4 regions of the Pseudacidovorax sp. 1753 genome follow, and region 3 is predicted to be linked to each of the others. Evidence: predicted binding sites of a transcription regulator. Region 3 holds the regulator's gene; each other region holds the start of a gene.
What was found. Region 3 encodes sigma-54, which starts transcription at its own class of promoters, with help from an activator protein. Its sites were predicted from a motif close to TGGCANGNAANCTGCTTT; they were not measured.

Region 1: nifH (nitrogenase iron protein) is a predicted target of sigma-54. The motif match lies at 2,344-2,361, and genes of this name have one in related genera.
Region 2: nifE (nitrogenase iron-molybdenum cofactor biosynthesis protein NifE) is a predicted target of sigma-54. The motif match lies at 1,416-1,433, and genes of this name have one in related genera.
Region 4: nirB (nitrite reductase large subunit NirB) is a predicted target of sigma-54. The motif match lies at 2,267-2,284, and genes of this name have one in related genera.

What each region holds. Positions count from the first base shown of each region.
Region 1 is NZ_JBEPKY010000008.1:178,093-182,300, forward strand. It holds gene ABIC63_RS11955 (nitroreductase family protein) at 1-466, opposite strand, end outside; gene ABIC63_RS11960 (ankyrin repeat domain-containing protein) at 497-1,027, opposite strand; gene ABIC63_RS11965 (hypothetical protein) at 1,045-1,653, opposite strand; gene ABIC63_RS11970 (group II truncated hemoglobin) at 1,650-2,114, opposite strand; gene nifH (nitrogenase iron protein) at 2,500-3,381, shown strand; gene nifD (nitrogenase molybdenum-iron protein alpha chain) at 3,458-4,208, shown strand, end outside.
Region 2 is NZ_JBEPKY010000008.1:190,434-194,641, forward strand. It holds gene ABIC63_RS12020 (TonB-dependent receptor) at 1-1,198, opposite strand, end outside; gene nifE (nitrogenase iron-molybdenum cofactor biosynthesis protein NifE) at 1,471-3,033, shown strand; gene nifN (nitrogenase iron-molybdenum cofactor biosynthesis protein NifN) at 3,045-4,208, shown strand, end outside.
Region 3 is NZ_JBEPKY010000011.1:238,338-242,545, forward strand. It holds gene ABIC63_RS15900 (THUMP domain-containing class I SAM-dependent RNA methyltransferase) at 1-1,212, opposite strand, end outside; gene ABIC63_RS15905 (RNA polymerase factor sigma-54) at 1,313-2,905, opposite strand; gene lptB (LPS export ABC transporter ATP-binding protein) at 2,988-3,764, opposite strand; gene lptA (lipopolysaccharide transport periplasmic protein LptA) at 3,761-4,208, opposite strand, start outside.
Region 4 is NZ_JBEPKY010000018.1:13,197-17,404, reverse strand. It holds gene ABIC63_RS21365 (helix-turn-helix domain-containing protein) at 1-865, opposite strand, end outside; gene pobA (4-hydroxybenzoate 3-monooxygenase) at 984-2,156, shown strand; gene nirB (nitrite reductase large subunit NirB) at 2,500-4,208, shown strand, end outside.

The DNA of each region.
Region 1 (4,208 bases), on a different contig from region 3:
ACAGGCCCACCGCAAGGGCGGGGGCCGTGCCGGGCGCAGCGGCCAGGCTGGCGCGCTGCTCCAGCGCATGCAGCTCGGGGGTGTAGTGGTGCAGGCCGTCGGGCAGGCCCGCCACGCCGCGCGCCAGCAGGTAGCCCTCGGTGGGATGCAGGTTGCCGCTGGAGGGTGTGCAACGCACGGCCCAGCGGTCGGGGCCGGCCTGCTTCCAGGCCGACAGCGCCAGGCTCAGCTCGAAGAGCAGGCCCAGGCTCTCCAGGGTGGGGGCGGCGGGCGGGAGGGCGCCGGGCGCGAAGAGCGCGGCCCAGGGCGTGTGGCGCCGGGCCGCGGGCAGCGGCAGCGCCACCTGCGGGGCGCCGGCATAGCGGCGGAAGGGGTCGGGCTGCGCGTCCCAGTCCAGCGTCTCGGGGCCGGCCGCGTAGCGCTGCGGCCTGTGCTTGGTGCGCGCGTGGTAGGCCAGGAGGGGCATGGGGGTCTCGCGCGCAGGGCTCTCGGGCGCTCAGGCGCTCAGGCGCCGCGCATGGCGCAGCAGTTCGCGCGCGCGGTCGGCCGCCATGTCCGCCGCGGCGCGGCCATCGGGCGCGCAGGGTACGGCGCTGGCGCCCATCCGGCGCAGCAGGGCCATCAGCTCGGCGCGGCCACTGGCGGCCGCCTGCATCAGGCAGGTGAGGCCGTCGTCGTCCGCGTGGTCGATGTCGGCACCGGCCTCCAGCAACTGCACGATGGTGGCGGGCCAGCCCTGCAGGCAGGCATACCAGAGGGCGGTGCGGCCCTGGTCGTCCTCGGCGTCCACCGGCACGCCGCGGCCCAGCAATGCGGCGGTGGCCGACGCGTCGCCCTGCCAGGCGGCGCGCATGAGGGCGGTCTCGCCGTCCTCGGCGCGCGCGAAGGGGCCTGGAAAGCCCTGCTGCGCAAGCCAGTTGGACAGCGCAGCGACGGAGGCAGACCCGGCCCGCCGCGGATGCAGGCGGGCGATGGGCGCCTCGTCCGCGAGGACGCAGGGCCCGTGGGCAGGAAGCGGGGCAGGCATGGCGGTGCCGTGCGGGTTCAGACCGGCCGGTTCTCGTTGGGGTTGCGCACCGGCCCCATCAACTCCAGGCCCTCGGCGTAGGTGATGGTGTCGAAGGTGACGTCGAACTTCAGCGCGGCATCGGCCACGGCGTCGAGCTTGCCGGCGGTGTCCTTCTTCTTGAGATCGCCCTTCTCCAGGTAGAGCAGTTCGAGCATCTCGTTGTAGACCGTGTTCTCCAGGATGGGCAGCACGTAGAACATCGCGCCCTTGTAGGGCACCTGGTACTTCTTCGACAGGTCGATGTTGTCGCAGAAGAGGAAGTACTTGCCGCCGGCGCTGAGCGTGTCGCCCAGCGTCTCGGCCACGTCCTTGAGCGACTCGAAGGACAGCAGCCAGCCGCAGAAGAAGGGCAGGTGCGTGCTGCCAGCGGTGGCCACGGCCATCACCTGGTCGCAGGTCAGCTCGGGCGGGCGGGCCTCGTCGGCCAGCTTGGCCGAGAAGCGCAGCGCCAGTTCGCCGCGGAAGCCGAAGCGGCCCGGCTTGTGGGTGGGCGCCTTGAGCACCGGGTTCAGCAGGCGGCCTTCGGCTTCGAGGCGCGCGAAGGCGGTGTCCTGGATCTCGGTCTGGGTGGCCGTGGCGGTCATGGGGCTTCCTTGAGGGTGGTGAGAGAAAGGGGGTGCTGGGGCGCGGTCCGGGTGTCGGTGTTGCGCATCCAGTCGGCGGTCTTGAAGAAGGCGGCCATCAGCTCGGCCTGCAGCGCGGCGTCGGCACCCACGGCCTGCAGGGCGGCCTGCATGCAGGCCAGCCAGGCGTCGCGCTCGGCCGCGCCGATGGCGAAGCCGCCGTGGCGCATGCGCAGCCGCGGATGGCCGCGCTGCGCGGAATAGTCCTTGGGGCCGCCCAGCCACTCGCGCAGATACAGCACCAGCACGGCACGGGTGGCCGTCAGGTCGGCTTCGTGCATCGCGCGGATGCCGCGCGCGCCGGGCCAGGTGTCCATGTGGCGGTAGAAGGCCTCCACCAGCCGCGCGATGGCTGCATCGCCGCCCAGGCGCTCGTAGTGCGTGTTGTGCGGCGACGGGGCCGTGGGAATGGACGGGGTCATGGTCTGCGTTCTGCAATCGGCGTACCAGCGCCCTGGCGCGCGACAAGGCAGCCAAATGCGACAGGCTGCTGGGCGGTGTGCGGCGCAACGCCGCCGTTCGCGACGCGCGATGCAGGGTTTGTCGCGAACCGTACAAGCCCCGCGTCGGCCGCCGACGCAGGGGGCGAATGGGCCTTTCTCCCTCTGGAGAGTGGACTTTCGGAGGGATTCCATGCCGGTCGAAGGGGCATGGCATGGAAGCTGCGAAGAGGGGGTGCGCGGACACAAGTCCGGCCGATGCGTGACCCCGACAAGAAGAGCTACAGCAGGACCACGACAGGCTGACATGGGCGCGGCTTTCTGCAACGCAACCTTTCAACCCTTCACTCTCACTGGAGTAATCGCAATGTCCAAACTTCGGCAAATCGCCTTCTACGGCAAGGGCGGCATCGGCAAGTCCACCACCTCCCAGAACACGCTGGCCGCGCTCACCGAGCTGGGCCAGAAGATCCTGATCGTCGGCTGCGACCCCAAGGCCGACTCCACCCGCCTGATCCTGCACGCAAAGGCCCAGGACACCATCCTCTCGCTGGCGGCGGAAGCCGGTTCGGTGGAGGACCTGGAGCTCGAGGACGTGATGAAGATCGGCTACAAGGACATCCGCTGCGTGGAGTCCGGTGGCCCGGAGCCGGGCGTCGGCTGCGCCGGCCGCGGCGTGATCACCTCGATCAACTTCCTCGAAGAGAACGGCGCCTATGACGGCGTGGACTACGTCTCCTATGACGTGCTCGGCGACGTGGTGTGCGGCGGTTTCGCCATGCCCATCCGCGAGAACAAGGCGCAGGAGATCTACATCGTCATGTCCGGCGAGATGATGGCCATGTACGCGGCCAACAACATCTCCAAGGGCATCCTGAAGTACGCCAACAGCGGCGGCGTGCGCCTGGGCGGCCTGGTGTGCAACGAGCGCCAGACCGACAAGGAACTGGAACTGGCCGAGTCGCTGGCCAAGATGCTGGGCAGCCGGCTCATCCACTTCGTGCCGCGCGACAACATCGTGCAGCACGCCGAGCTGCGCCGCATGACGGTGATCGAGTACGCACCCGAGTCCAAGCAGGCCGAGGAATACCGCCAGCTGGCCCGCAAGGTCCACAACAACGCCGGCAACGGCACCATCCCCACGCCCATCACCATGGACCAGCTGGAAGACCTGCTGATGGAGCACGGGATCATGAAGCAGATCGACGAGTCGCAGGTCGGCAAGGCCGCGGCCGAACTGGCCGCCTGATTCCAGGCGTGCAAGCCCGGGCCCCGCGCGGCGGGGCCCGGCGCCGCCCCCTTCCCATCCTTACGGAGCATCCCCCATGACCGCCACCGTTGAAGAGCGCAAGGCCGCGAACAAGGCCCTGATCGATGAAGTGCTGAAGGCCTATCCCGAGAAGATGGCCAAGCGGCGCGCCAAGCACCTGGGCACCTTCGAAGAAGGCAAGCCCGACTGCGGCGTGAAGTCCAACATCAAATCCCTGCCGGGCGTGATGACCATCCGCGGCTGCGCCTACGCCGGCTCCAAGGGCGTGGTCTGGGGCCCGATCAAGGACATGATCCACATCAGCCACGGCCCGGTGGGCTGCGGCCAGTACAGCTGGGCCGCGCGCCGCAACTACTACATCGGCGTCACCGGCGTGGACACCTTCGTCACGATGCAGTTCACCTCCGACTTCCAGGAGAAGGACATCGTCTTCGGCGGCGACAAGAAGCTCGACAAGATCATCGACGAGATCCAGGCGCTGTTCCCGCTGAACAAGGGCATCTCCATCCAGTCCGAATGCCCCATCGGCCTGATCGGCGACGACATCGAGGCCGTCAGCAAGAAGAAGAGCAAGGAGTACGAAGGCCACACCATCGTGCCCGTGCGCTGCGAGGGCTTCCGCGGCGTGAGCCAGTCGCTGGGCCACCACCTGGCCAACGACGCCATCCGCGACTGGGTGTTCGACAAGGTCGACCCGAACAAGCGGCCCGAATTCGTCTCCACGCCCTACGACGTGGCCATCATCGGCGACTACAACATCGGCGGCGATGCCTGGTCCAGCCGCATCCTGCTGGAGGAGATCGGCC
Region 2 (4,208 bases), on a different contig from region 3:
CCGACCAGCCGGCGGTCAGGGTGTGCTGCACCGGCCCGGTGGCGAAGCGCCAGTCCGCATAGGCATAGGCGCCCTGGTTGAGGTAGTCGGGGTATTCCCAGGCGCTGGTCTGTACCCGGTAGTTGCCGTTGCCGCCGGCGATGAAGGTGTTGTTGGCCACCACCAGGTCGGAGCGGCTGGTGCGGCGGGCCACCCCCGCACGCAGCACCACGCTGTCGCCCAGCTGCCAGCGCACGCGGCTGGCGACATGGTCCTGCGCGGTGTCGGTCAGCGTGAAGGGCTGGCCGTAGAAGTTGCTGCGGGCAAGGTCGGCCGCGGGATAGCTGGCGCCCGTGGCGGCGCTCCAGTAGGCCTCGCTGCCGCGCATGCGGTAGACGCTGCGCGAGGCGTCGAACTGCACCTGCAGCCGGTCGCTCAGGTTCCAGTCGAGGGCGCCGCTGACCAGGCCGCGCCGGATCGACTGGTGGTCGGTGGCGGTGTCGCCGTCCTGGCCGACGACGTTCAGCCGGTAGGCCAGCTTGCCGCCATCGTCGATGCGGCCGCCGAAGTCGCCATGCAGGTAGCCGTTGCTGCCCTCGGTCACGCCCGCCGTCACGCTGCGCAGGGGCTCGTAGGTGGGCCGCTTGAGCACGTAGTTGAGCGTGCCGCCCACGTTGCCGGCGCCCCACAGGAAGCCGGAGAGGCCGGTGAGCACCTCCAGCCGCTCCTTGTCCTCCATGTCGACGCTGACCATGTTGGTGTTGGGCATGCCGTCGATGCGCTTGGTGGCGCCCAGGCTGAAGCCGCGCACCGTCACACCCGTGAAGAAGCGCGACTGCGGCGTGGTGAGCTGGGTGACGGGGTTGATGCGCAGCACATCGTCGGGCTTGGTGGCCTGCAGGTTCTCCATCAATGCCTGCGGCACCACGTGCACGGAGTAGGGCGTATCGAGCAGCGGTCGGGCGTCCAGCGGACCGATCTGTGCGGCGGTGCGCGCCCGGTAGCCGCTGGCGGCCGAGCCGTCCTGCTGCAGGTCGGGCACCCGTTGGTCCTCCACCTGCACCGCGGGCAACTGCGTATCGGCGGCGGTGGCGGCCTGGGCCCATGCCGGCAGGGGGCCGGCGAGCGCCGCGGCCAGCGGCCAGGCGGTGCGGGGCGTGGAACGGGGAAGGGCGCGCTTGCGCCGCGGCGACGGGTGGCGGGAGGGCAGGGTAGGCACAGCCGGACTCCAGGAGCAGGAGATGCGCGGCTGGCAGCGGCTGGCTGGCGCGGGATGCGGGCCCGGAAGGGCCTCGCGGAAGGCGCGGATTATAGGAACCGGCCCGTGTGTCACATGCCGGCAGCGCGAATGTCGCGATTGCTTCAAACCTGCCACAGGCGGCGCTGAAGACAGGCGCGATTGCCGCTTCTGCGTTGGCTTTCCAACGCATTGCGGCTGGCACCGAACCTGCAATGAAGGCCTCACCCACGCCACGTGCAAGGAGCCTCCCGATGTCCCCCTCGCTCAAAGCCAAGATCGCCCAGGTGTTCGACGAGCCCGGTTGCGACAAGAACCAGGCCAAGGGCGCCAAGGAAAAGAAGAAGGGCTGCACCAAGCAGCTGTCGCCCGGCGCGGCGGCTGGCGGCTGCGCCTTCGATGGCGCCAAGATCGCGCTGCAGCCCATCGTGGACGTGGCGCACCTCGTGCACGGCCCCATCGCCTGCGAAGGCAACTCCTGGGACAACCGGCACAGCGCCAGCAGCGGCTCGCAGCTCTACCGCACCGGCTTCACCACCGACATCAACGAGCTGGACGTGATCTACGGCGGCGAGAAGCGCCTGTTCAAGAGCGTGCGCGAGATCATCGAGAAGTACGACCCGCCCGCGGTCTTCGTCTACCAGACCTGCGTCACGGCGCTGATCGGCGACGACATCGAGGCCGTGTGCAAGCGCGCCAGCGAGAAGTTCGGCAAGCCGGTGATTCCGGTCAACTCGCCCGGCTTCGCGGGGCCCAAGAACCTGGGCAACAAGCTGGGCGGCGAGTCGGTGCTGGACTATGTGATCGGCACGCGCGAGCCCGAGTACACGACTCCCTACGACATCAACATCATCGGCGAGTACAACCTGGTGGGCGAGCTGTGGCAGACCAAGCCGCTGCTCGATGCGCTGGGCGTGCGCGTGCTCTCGTGCATCTCGGGCGACGGCCGCTACAACGAGATCGCCAGCAGCCACCGCGCCAAGGTGAACATGATGGTGTGCTCCAAGTCGATGATCAACATCGCCACCCGCATGGAGCAGCGCTGGGGCATCCCGTACTTCGAAGGCTCGTTCTACGGCATTTCGGACATGAGCGAGACGCTGCGCAACATCGCGCGGCTGCTGGTGCGCCAGGGCGCGCCCGAAGACCTGATCGAGCGCACCGAGCGGCTGATCGAGGTCGAGGAAGCCCGCGCCTGGAAGCGCATCGCCGCCTACCGCGAGCGCCTGGCCGGCAAACGGGCGCTGCTGATCACCGGCGGCGTGAAGTCGTGGTCGGTGGTGTCGGCCCTGCAGGAGGCGGGGATCGAGGTGGTGGGCACCAGCATCAAGAAGTCGACCAAGGAAGACAAGGAGAAGATCAAGGAGATCATGGGTGACGACGCCCACATGATCGACGACATGACACCGCGGCAGATGTACACCATGCTGCGCGATGCCAAGGCCGACATCATGCTGTCGGGCGGGCGCTCGCAGTTCGTGGCGCTCAAGGCCCGCATGCCCTGGCTGGACATCAACCAGGAGCGCTACTACCCCTATGGCGGCTACGAGGGCATGGTGGAGCTGGTGCACCAGGTGGACCGCGCGCTCTCCAACCCCGTGTGGCAACAGGTGCGCATTCCCGCGCCCTGGGGCGACGACGGCGAGAGCCTGGGTGCCGTGACCGCGGGCACGCCGGTGCCGGCGCCTGCACCCATCCCGCCGCAGGCGCCGCAGCCCGCCGCCCTGGCCGACTGCGCGCCCCTGCCGGGCCTGGCCTTCCTGGCCGACGTGGCGCGCAGCGCCATGGGCCTGACCCTCGACGAAATGCCCGCCTGAGGAGCCGCACCATGGCCGAAGTCGTCGAATCCAGGAAAGCCTGCGCGGTCAATCCGCTCAAGATGAGCCAGCCGCTGGGGGCGAGCTTCGCCTTCATGGGGCTGGATGCCTGCATGCCCGTGATGCACGGCTCGCAGGGCTGCACCTCCTTCGGGCTGGTGCTGCTGGTGCGGCACTTCAAGGAAGCCATTCCGCTGCAGACCACCGCGATGAACGAGGTGACCACCATCCTCGGCGGCTACGAGAACATCGAGTCCGCGCTGATGAACATCCACCAGCGCGCGGCGCCGCGCATCATCGCCATCTGCTCCACGGGCCTCACCGAGACCAAGGGCGACGACGTGGAGGGCTTCCTCGCCATCGTGCGCCAGCGCAAGCCCGAGCTGGCCGGCACCGAGATCGTCTACGTCTCCACGCCCGACTACGTGGGCGCCTTCGAGGACGGCTACCGCCACGCCGTCGCCGGCATCGTGCGGGCGATGGTCAAGCCGCTGCCCACGGTGGCCGCGCAGCTCACGCTGCTGCCGGGCAGCCATCTCTCGCCGGCGGACATCGACGAGCTGCGCGAGATCGTCGAGGCCTTCGGCCTCACGGCCGTGGTGCTGCCCGACCTCTCGGGTTCGCTCGACGGGCACATCGCGCCCGACTGGCGCGGCACCACGCTGGGCGGCACGACGGTGGAAGAGATCCGCGCCGCGGGCGCCTCGGCCTTCACGCTGGCGGTGGGCGAGCAGATGCGCGATGCCGCCCAGGCACTGCAGGACATCGCCGGCACGCCCTTCGAGGTCTACGAGCGACTCACGGGCCTGGCCTGCAACGACCGCCTGATGCAGCGGCTGGCGCAGATCAGCGGACGTCCCGTGCCGGCCAAATACCGCCGCCAGCGCAGCCAGCTGCTGGACGCGATGCTCGACGGCCACTTCTATACCGGCGGCACCAAGGTGGCGATCGGCGCCGAGCCCGACCTGCTGCTCGCCGTGGGCAGCCTGCTGCATGAGATGGGCGCCGAGCTGAAGGTGTGCGTCAGCACCACGCCCTCGGCCGCGCACGCGCTGCTGCCGGCCGCGCAGGTGGTGATTGGCGACCTGGAGGACATGGAGCGTGCTGCGGCCGAGGCCGGCTGCGAGCTGCTGGTCACGCACTCGCATGGCCGGCAGATGGCCGAGCGGCTGGGC
Region 3 (4,208 bases):
TTCGATGGGGCCGTTCCACATCGGCACGCGGCGCGACTCCTTCAGGCGCATGCGCTGCGGCAGCTTCATGTCGGGCGTGAGCACCCAGGCCGTCCAGCCCGCGAAATTGCGCTTCCAGTGCGTGGCCAGTTGCGGGAAGAAGTCATCGCCGCCGTCGGCGCCCGATTCGGTCTGCGCCACCTCGCGCCCGCCCGGCCCGCGCCGCCCCGCGTTGGCGCCGGCGACGCCGCCCACGGCGATGCGCTCGCCATACGGCGGGTTGAGCAGGATCACGCCGCCGCCCTCGACCGGGGGCATGCGCTGCAGCGCGTCACCGCCGCGCAGTTGCAGCCGGTCGGCCACGCCGGCGCGCTCGGCATTGCGCTGCGCGAAGTCGACCATGCGGTGCGACACGTCGCTGCCAAAGACCCGCACCGAGCCCGCAGCGCGCGCGTCGGCGGGAGCCAGCGCCTCCTCGCGCATCGCGCGCCAGAGTTCGGCGCGGTGCAGCAGCAGCGCCTCGAAGCCGAAGCGCCGCGAGGCACCGGCCGGCACGCCGGCGGCCAGGAGCGCGGCCTCGATGGGAATGGTGCCGCTGCCACAGCAGGGGTCGTACAGCGGCTGCTCGGAAACCACACCGGTTTCCGGATCCCACCAGCCGCTGGCGGCCAGCATGGCCGCGGCCAGGGTCTCCTTGAGCGGAGCGTCGCCCTTGTCCACGCGCCAGCCGCGCTTGAACAGCGGCTCGCCGCTGGTGTCGATGTAGAGCGTGACCTCTTCGGCTGTCAGGTGGGCGAAGACGCGCACATCGGGAAAGCGCGTCTCCACGCTGGGCCGCACGCCGCCGGCGCGGGCGCGGAAGCGGTCGGCGATGGCGTCCTTGATCTTGAGCGTGGCGAAGTTGAGGCTCTGGAGCGGGCTGCCCTGCGCCGTGAGCTCGACCTTGAAGGTCTGGCGCGGCTGGAACCACATCTCCCAGGCGATGCCCGAGGCGGCTTCGTACAGGTCGGCCTCGCTGCGATAGGGCCGGTGCGCCAGCTGCACCAGCACCCGCTGCGCCAGCCGGCTCTTGAGGTTGAGCGCCTGCACGTCGCGCCAGGCGCCCATCACCCGCACACCGCCGCGCAGCACCCGCAGGTCGTCGCCGCTGCGGCCAGTGATGGCATGCACCTCGGCGGCCAGGAGGTCTTCCACGCCGGCGGCGCAGGGCAGAAAAAGGATCAGTTCGTTCACGGCTTCGTCGTCCGAAAAAATGAGGTGGCCGGCCACCGCGATTCGCCGGCACGCCGATCGGAAGCCCCGGCCCGCGTGCAGGCCAGGAACAAGGCGGCTCCTAGAGCGCCTTGCGCAGGTTGGCCGGCGCGATGCGCAGCGCCTCACGGTACTTGGCCACCGTGCGGCGGGCGCATTCGATGCCCTGCTCCTTGAGCATGTCCGAGATCTGGCTGTCCGACAGCGGCTTCTTGACGTTCTCCGAGCCGACGAACTGCTTGATCAGCGCCCGCACGGCCGTGCTGGACGCATTGCCGCCGGTCTCGGTGCCCAGGGCAGAGCCGAAGAAGTACTTCAGCTCCACCGTACCGAAGGGCGTGGACATGTACTTGGCGGTGGTCACCCGGCTGATGGTCGACTCGTGCAGGCCCAGTTCGTCGGCGATCTCGCGCAGCACCAGCGGGCGCATGGCCAGCTCGCCGTGGATGAAGAAGTTCTTCTGCCGCTCCACGATGGCGTTGGACACGCGCAGGATGGTGTCGAAGCGCTGCTGGATGTTCTTGATGAACCAGCGCGCCTCCTGCAACCGCTGGCTCAGGGCCTGGCTGCCCTCGCCCTTGTGCGACTTGAGCGCGCCGGCATAGATGTCGTGCACGCGCAGCCGCGGCATCACGTCGGGGTTGAGCTGCACGCGGAACTTGATGTTGCTGCCGCGCCCGCTGCGGGTGACGATGACGTCGGGCACGATCACGTGCCGCTCCACATCGACGAAGCGCCGCCCGGGCTTGGGCTCCAGCCGCGCGATCAGTTGCGACGCCTGGCGCACCAGGTCCTCGTTGCTGCGGGTGAGCACGGCCAGGCGCTTGAAGTCGCGCTTGGCCAGAAGGTCCATGGGCTGCTTGCAGATGGCCAGGGCGACCTTGCGGACCTGGTCTTCCTCGTCGCTGTCGTCCGCGTCGGCGCCGGCGCGCAGCTGGATGGCCAGGCATTCGCCCAGGTCGCGCGCGCCCACGCCCAGCGGGTCCAGGCTCTGCAGCAGGCCCAGCGCCACCTGGAAGTGGTGGATCAGCTCGTCGAACTCGTCGTTGTCGTCGCCGGCCAGGGCCGAGGCCAGGGCCGGGAGCGAATCCTCCAGGTAGCCGTCGTCGTTGAGCGATTCGATCAGGAAGCGCAGCGCGGCCGAGTCCTCGGGCGTGAGGCGCAGCGACAGCGCCTGGCGGTGCAGGTGGGCCTGCAGCGACTCCTGGCTGCGCGCCAGCTCGGTGGCGTCGGCGCGCTCGTCGTCGTCCTGGCTGCTGCTGTTGTTGCGCGCCGGGGCGTCGCCGCCCCATTCGCTGTCGTCGGGCGAGAACTCCACGGTGCCGTCGCCGTCCCAGTCGGGCTCGGCGTCGACGCTCTCGGTGGCGGGCGCGTCGGCCTCTGCCACGGCGGTGTCGCTGCTGCTGCTCGACGTGCTGCTGGCGCTGGCCGTGGCGGCGTAGTCGGTGCCGTCCTCGCGCTCGTCGCGGGGCACGGGGGCGTCGGCCGCCTCCAGGCCGAACTCCTCGCGCGGCGCCTCCTCGGCCAGACGCTCCAGGAAGGGGTTGTCGTCGAGCATCTGCTCGACCTCCTGGCTCAGCTCCAGCGTCGAGAGCTGCAGCAGCCGGATCGACTGCTGCAGCTGCGGCGTGAGCGCCAGATGCTGCGAGACGCGCAGCGACAGGCCCTGCTTCATGGACGGCCTCCCACGGTGTGCGCGGCCACGGGCAGGATGGGAGGGGCGCCGGAAGGACGGAACGCGGAAACAGGCACCCTGGCTACATCCGGAAGTGTTCGCCCAGGTACACGCGGCGCACCTCGGCGTTGTCGACGATCTCGGAGGGCGTGCCCTGCGCCAGCACCTGGCCGTCGCTGATGATGAAGGCGTGGTCGCAGATGCCCAGCGTCTCGCGCACGTTGTGGTCGGTAATCAGCACGCCGATGCCGCGCTCCTTGAGGAAGCTGATGATCCGCTGGATCTCGATCACGGCGATGGGGTCGATGCCGGCGAAGGGCTCGTCCAGCAGGATGAAGCGCGGCTGCGTGGCCAGCGCGCGGGCGATCTCCACGCGACGCCGCTCGCCGCCCGACAGCGCCAGCGCCGGCGAGTCGCGCAGGTGGTCGACGCGCAGGTCGGCCAGCAGCTCGGACAGGCGCTGCTCGATGCGATCGCGCGAGAGGGGCGCCATGCGACCGCGGGCGTCGGGCTCCTCCTGCAGCTCGAGCACGGCGCGCACGTTCTCCTGCACCGTCAGCTTGCGGAAGATCGACGCCTCCTGCGGCAGGTACGACAGGCCCATGCGCGCCCGGCGGTGGATGGGCATGTGCTCCACGGCCTCGCCGTCGATGCTGATCTGGCCAGCATCGGCCCGCACCAGGCCGACGATCATGTAGAAGGACGTGGTCTTGCCGGCGCCGTTGGGGCCCAGCAGGCCGACGACCTCGCCCTTCTGCACGTCGAGCGAGACGTTCTTGACCACCTTGCGGCTGCCGTAGCTCTTCTGCAGGCCACGCGCCTGCAGCCGGCTGCCGCCCGCCGGCACCGCGACGCTCACCGGCTGCCCCCGTTCTGGCCCGACAGCGAGCCGCTCTGGCGCAGCGGCGCGCCGGTGCGCGGGCCGGGGGCCGGCACCTGCGTGGGCTCGGTGCTGCGCGGCGACAGGATGGCCCGCACGCGGCCGCCCGGCTGCTGGGTGCCGCCCGGCGGCGGCGGGGCGCCATTGACGGTGAAGGTGTCGTTGGTCTGGTTGTAGGTGATCAGCGGGCCGGAGGTCTCGTCGGTGACGGTGGTGCCGGTCAGCCGGCGCATGACGGCGCGACGGATGAACTTGACGGTGTCGGCGCGGCCGTCGTACTCGATGACCTCGCCCTCGCCCTCGATCCACTCGTCGTTGCCGCCATCGCGGCGCTGCTTGAAGTAGCCGCGCTGGCCCGGGTCGGCGGTGACCACGCCGTACTGGTAGCCCTCCGGGTCCTGCCGGACCTCGACGCGGGTGCCG
Region 4 (4,208 bases), on a different contig from region 3:
CCCGGAACTCCCGCGGCGAGCAGCCGCAGGTGCGCGCGAAGACGCGGCTGAAATGCGCCGGATCGTCGAAGCCCAAGGCCTCTCCCACGGCGGTCACGCTGGCCGTGGTGTAGGCCAGGTGGCGCCGGGCTTCGCGCATGCGCCGGGCGTCGACCAGACGGGAGATGGGCAGGCCCGTGGCAGCGCGGGCCACGCGGCTCAGATGGGTCGGCGTGACGGCCAGCGCGGCCGCGTAGTCACTCACCCGCCAACCAGAGGCGAAATGCCGTTCGAGCAAGGATTCGAAGCGCCGCAGCAGGCGCGATCCAGCCAAGTCCACCGCCTCGGCCTGCGCCACGCCCAGCGCCTGGGCCGCCAGACCGAGCACGGCGGTACCCAGGCCCCGCAGCACCAGGGCGCGCGCGGGATGCATGGGCGCCACGAAGGCCTCGGTGAGCGCGGCCAGCAGCGTGCCGAGCGTGGCTGTGCTGGCCTCGTCCACGGTCTGGGCCGAGGCGCGCGAGAGCAACGAACGCGCCTCGGGAATCGCAGCCAGTTGGGCGTCCACCAGTTCGTCCGGCAGGCTCACAACCCAGCCCTGCGTGCCTGGAGAGAAGGCAAAGGCGTGGACCTCGCCGGTCGGCACGTTCACCAGCGTGTGGCGGCCCAGCGGCGCCGGGCCGGCTTCCAGCCAGGCCGTGCCCTGCCCTTCCTGCAACCACAGCAGCTGGTGCAGCCGATGGTGGCGATGGCGGGCCAGTTCCCAGTCGTGCAGGACGGAGCGGGCGGCGATGGTCTCGCAGTGCAGCACGTCGGGCAGGTCGCCCGCCTCGCCGAAGAGCGCATAGGAACGGATGGCGGGAGCCTTGGCGCCGGGGGCATGCATGATGTTCGAATCGTACAAGTCCGGACGCGTTCGATCCATTCCGGCGGGGGCGATGCAGCGCCAAGATTCGGACCAGCCGGCGAGGGCTGGCGACCGTTCCAACCAGGAGACTGCATCCATGAAAACCCAGGTCTGCATCATTGGCGGTGGCCCTTCCGGCCTGCTGCTGTCCCAACTGCTCGATCTCAAGGGCATCCGCAACGTGGTGCTCGAAAAGCACAGCCGCGACTACGTGCTGGCGCGCATCCGCGCTGGCGTGCTGGAGCATGGCTTTGCCGAGTTGATGCGCGAAGCCCAGTGCGGCGAACGCATGGACCGCGAGGGCGAGATCCACCACGGCTTCTTCATCTCCCACGACGGCCAGCTGGATCGCATCGACCTGCACAAGTATTCGGGCGGTCAGTCGGTGGTGGTCTATGGCCAGACCGAACTGACACGCGACCTGTACGAAGCGCGCGACCGCGCGAAGGGCCAGGTGGTGCATGACGCGCAGGACGTCCAGCCGCACGATCTGGACACCGACGCCCCCTGGGTCAGCTACCGCAAGGGCGACGAGGTGACCCGCATCGACTGCGACTTCGTCATCGGCGCGGACGGTTTCCACGGCGTCAGCCGCAAGTCGATCCCGGCGGATGTGCTGCGCGAGTACGAGAAGGTCTACCCCTTCGGCTGGCTGGGCGTGCTCTCGCGCACCAAGCCCGTTTCGCCGGAGCTGATCTATGCGCGGCACGAGCGCGGCTTCGCGCTGTGCTCCATGCGCTCGCAGGTGCTGAGCCGCTACTACATCCAGGTGCCGCTGACCGACACGGTCGAGACCTGGAGCGACGAACTCTTCTGGGCGGAGCTGCAGCGCCGCCTGCCGGCCGAGGTGGCGGGGCGCCTGCAGACCGGGCCCTCCATCGAGAAGTCCATCGCCCCGCTGCGCTCCTTCGTGGCCGAGCCGATGCGCTGGGGCCGGCTCTTCCTGGCCGGCGACGCCGCCCACATCGTGCCGCCCACGGGCGCACGCGGCCTGAACACCGCCGCGTCCGACATCCACTACCTCTATCACGCGATGGTGGACCACTACCTCAAGGGCGACTCCAGCGGCCTCGACCAGTATTCGGCCAAGGCCCTGGCGCGCGTGTGGAAGGCGCAGCGCTTCTCGTGGTGGATGACGACGATGCTTCACACCTTCCCGCAGAACAGCGGCTACGACATCGCGCTGCAGCGCACGGAGCTGGACTACCTGCTCTCCTCGGAGCGCGCCAAGGGCGTGCTGGCGGAGAACTACGTCGGCCTGCCTTTCTAGCGCGCAGCTTCGACGTCCGGCTTCACCCAGCTTGGTGCGCCGCGCGACCCACGGCGGGGCATCCAAGCCCGCCGCAAGCGCCAAGCCCCCGTCATCGGGGGCTTTTTCTTTGGCACGGAGCTTGCGTGAACTGAGCCGGAGCCCCGGCAATGCCGCCGTTGCGGCTCCAGCGCCCCCGCCAATGTCGGCGGAACCCCGCGCAAGCGGTGCCACTGTCGGCGCCTGCTGCACGGTTGTTCCCACACGATCTGCACCTCGCTCTGGCGGCGGCGCCTCGTCCGGCACTTCGGTGGCTGGCCAGGGCGATCCTCCCGCCCCCGCAGGGTGCGCGCAGGACCCCCTCATGAAAATCATCGTTGTTGGCCACGGCATGGTCGGCCACAAGTTCCTCGAAGAGCTCGCCAGCTCACCCCTCGCCGAGGCCGAAGTCACCGTGCTGTGCGAAGAGCCGCGACCGGCCTACGACCGCGTGCACCTGTCCGAGTTCTTCAGCGGCAAGACGGCTGAGCAGCTGTCACTGGTCGAAGCCGGCTTCTTCGAGCGCAGCGGCTTCTCGTTGCGCCTGGGCACCCGCGCGGTGGCCATCGAGCGGCGCAACAACACGGTCACCACCGCCGATGGCGAAGTGCTGCCCTACGACAAGCTGGTGCTGGCCACCGGCTCGGTGCCCTTCGTGCCGCCGGTGCCGGGCCGCGAACGGCCACACTGCCATGTCTACCGCACCATCGAGGACCTGGAGGGCATGAAGGCCTCCGGCGCCAAGTCGAAGACCGGCGTGGTGGTGGGCGGCGGCCTGCTGGGCCTGGAATGCGCCAAGGCGCTGCGCGACCTCGGCCTGGAAACCCATGTCGTCGAGTTCGCCCCGCGACTGATGGCGGTGCAGGTGGACGAAGGCGGGGGCCGCGTGCTGCGCAGCAAGATCGAGGCGTTGGGCGTGCAGGTGCACACCGGCCGCAACACGGTGGAGATCACCGACGGCGCTACCGCCCGGCACCGCATGGTCTTTTCGGATGGCACCTGGCTGGAGACCGACATGATCGTGTTCTCTGCCGGCATCCGGCCACAGGACGCCCTCGCCCGCCAAAGCGCGCTGGCCGTCGGGCCGCGCGGCGGCGTCGCCGTGGACGCCCACTGCCGCAGCGCCGACCGAAACATCTACGCCATCGGCGAATGCGCCTCCTGGAACGAGCAGCTCTATGGCCTGGTCGCGCCCGGCTACGAGATGGCCCGCGTCGCCGCGCGCCATCTGGCCGGCGAGGCCGAGGCCGCCTTCGCTGGTGCCGACATGAGCACCAAGCTCAAGCTGATGGGCGTGGACGTGGCCAGCATCGGCGATGCCCACGGTCGCACGCCGGGCGCGCGCAGCTTCCAGTACGTGGACGAGATCAAGCAGGTCTACAAGAAGATCGTGGTGAGCGCCGACGGCACCAAGCTGCTGGGCGCCGTGCTCGTGGGCAATGCCGACGAGTACGGCACGCTGCTGCAGATGGCGCTCAATGGCATCGCCCTGCCCGAATCGCCCGAGTTCCTGATCCTGCCCTCCAGCGACGGCCAGGCCAAGCCGGGGCTGGGCGTAGACGCACTGCCGGACACGGCGCAGATCTGCTCCTGCAACAACGTGAGCAAGGGCCAGATCTGCGCCGCGGTGGGCGAAGGCGCCTGCACCATCGGCCAGCTCAAGGCCTGCACCAAGGCCGGCGCCACCTGCGGCGGCTGCGTGCCGCTGGTCACGCAGGTGATGAAGGCCGAGATGAGCCGCCGCGGCCTGGCCGTCAACAATCACCTGTGCGAGCACTTCCCGCATTCGCGGCAGGAGCTGTACCACCTGGTGCGCGTGGGCGGCATCAAGACCTTCGACGAACTGCTGGCCAAGCACGGCAACGGCCTGGGCTGCGACATCTGCAAGCCGACCGCGGCCAGCATCCTGGCCTCGTGCTGGAACGACTTCGTGCTCAAGCCCGAGCTCGCCAAGCTGCAGGACAGCAACGACTACTTCCTGGGCAACATCCAGAAGGACGGCACCTATTCCGTCGTGCCCCGCATGCCCGGTGG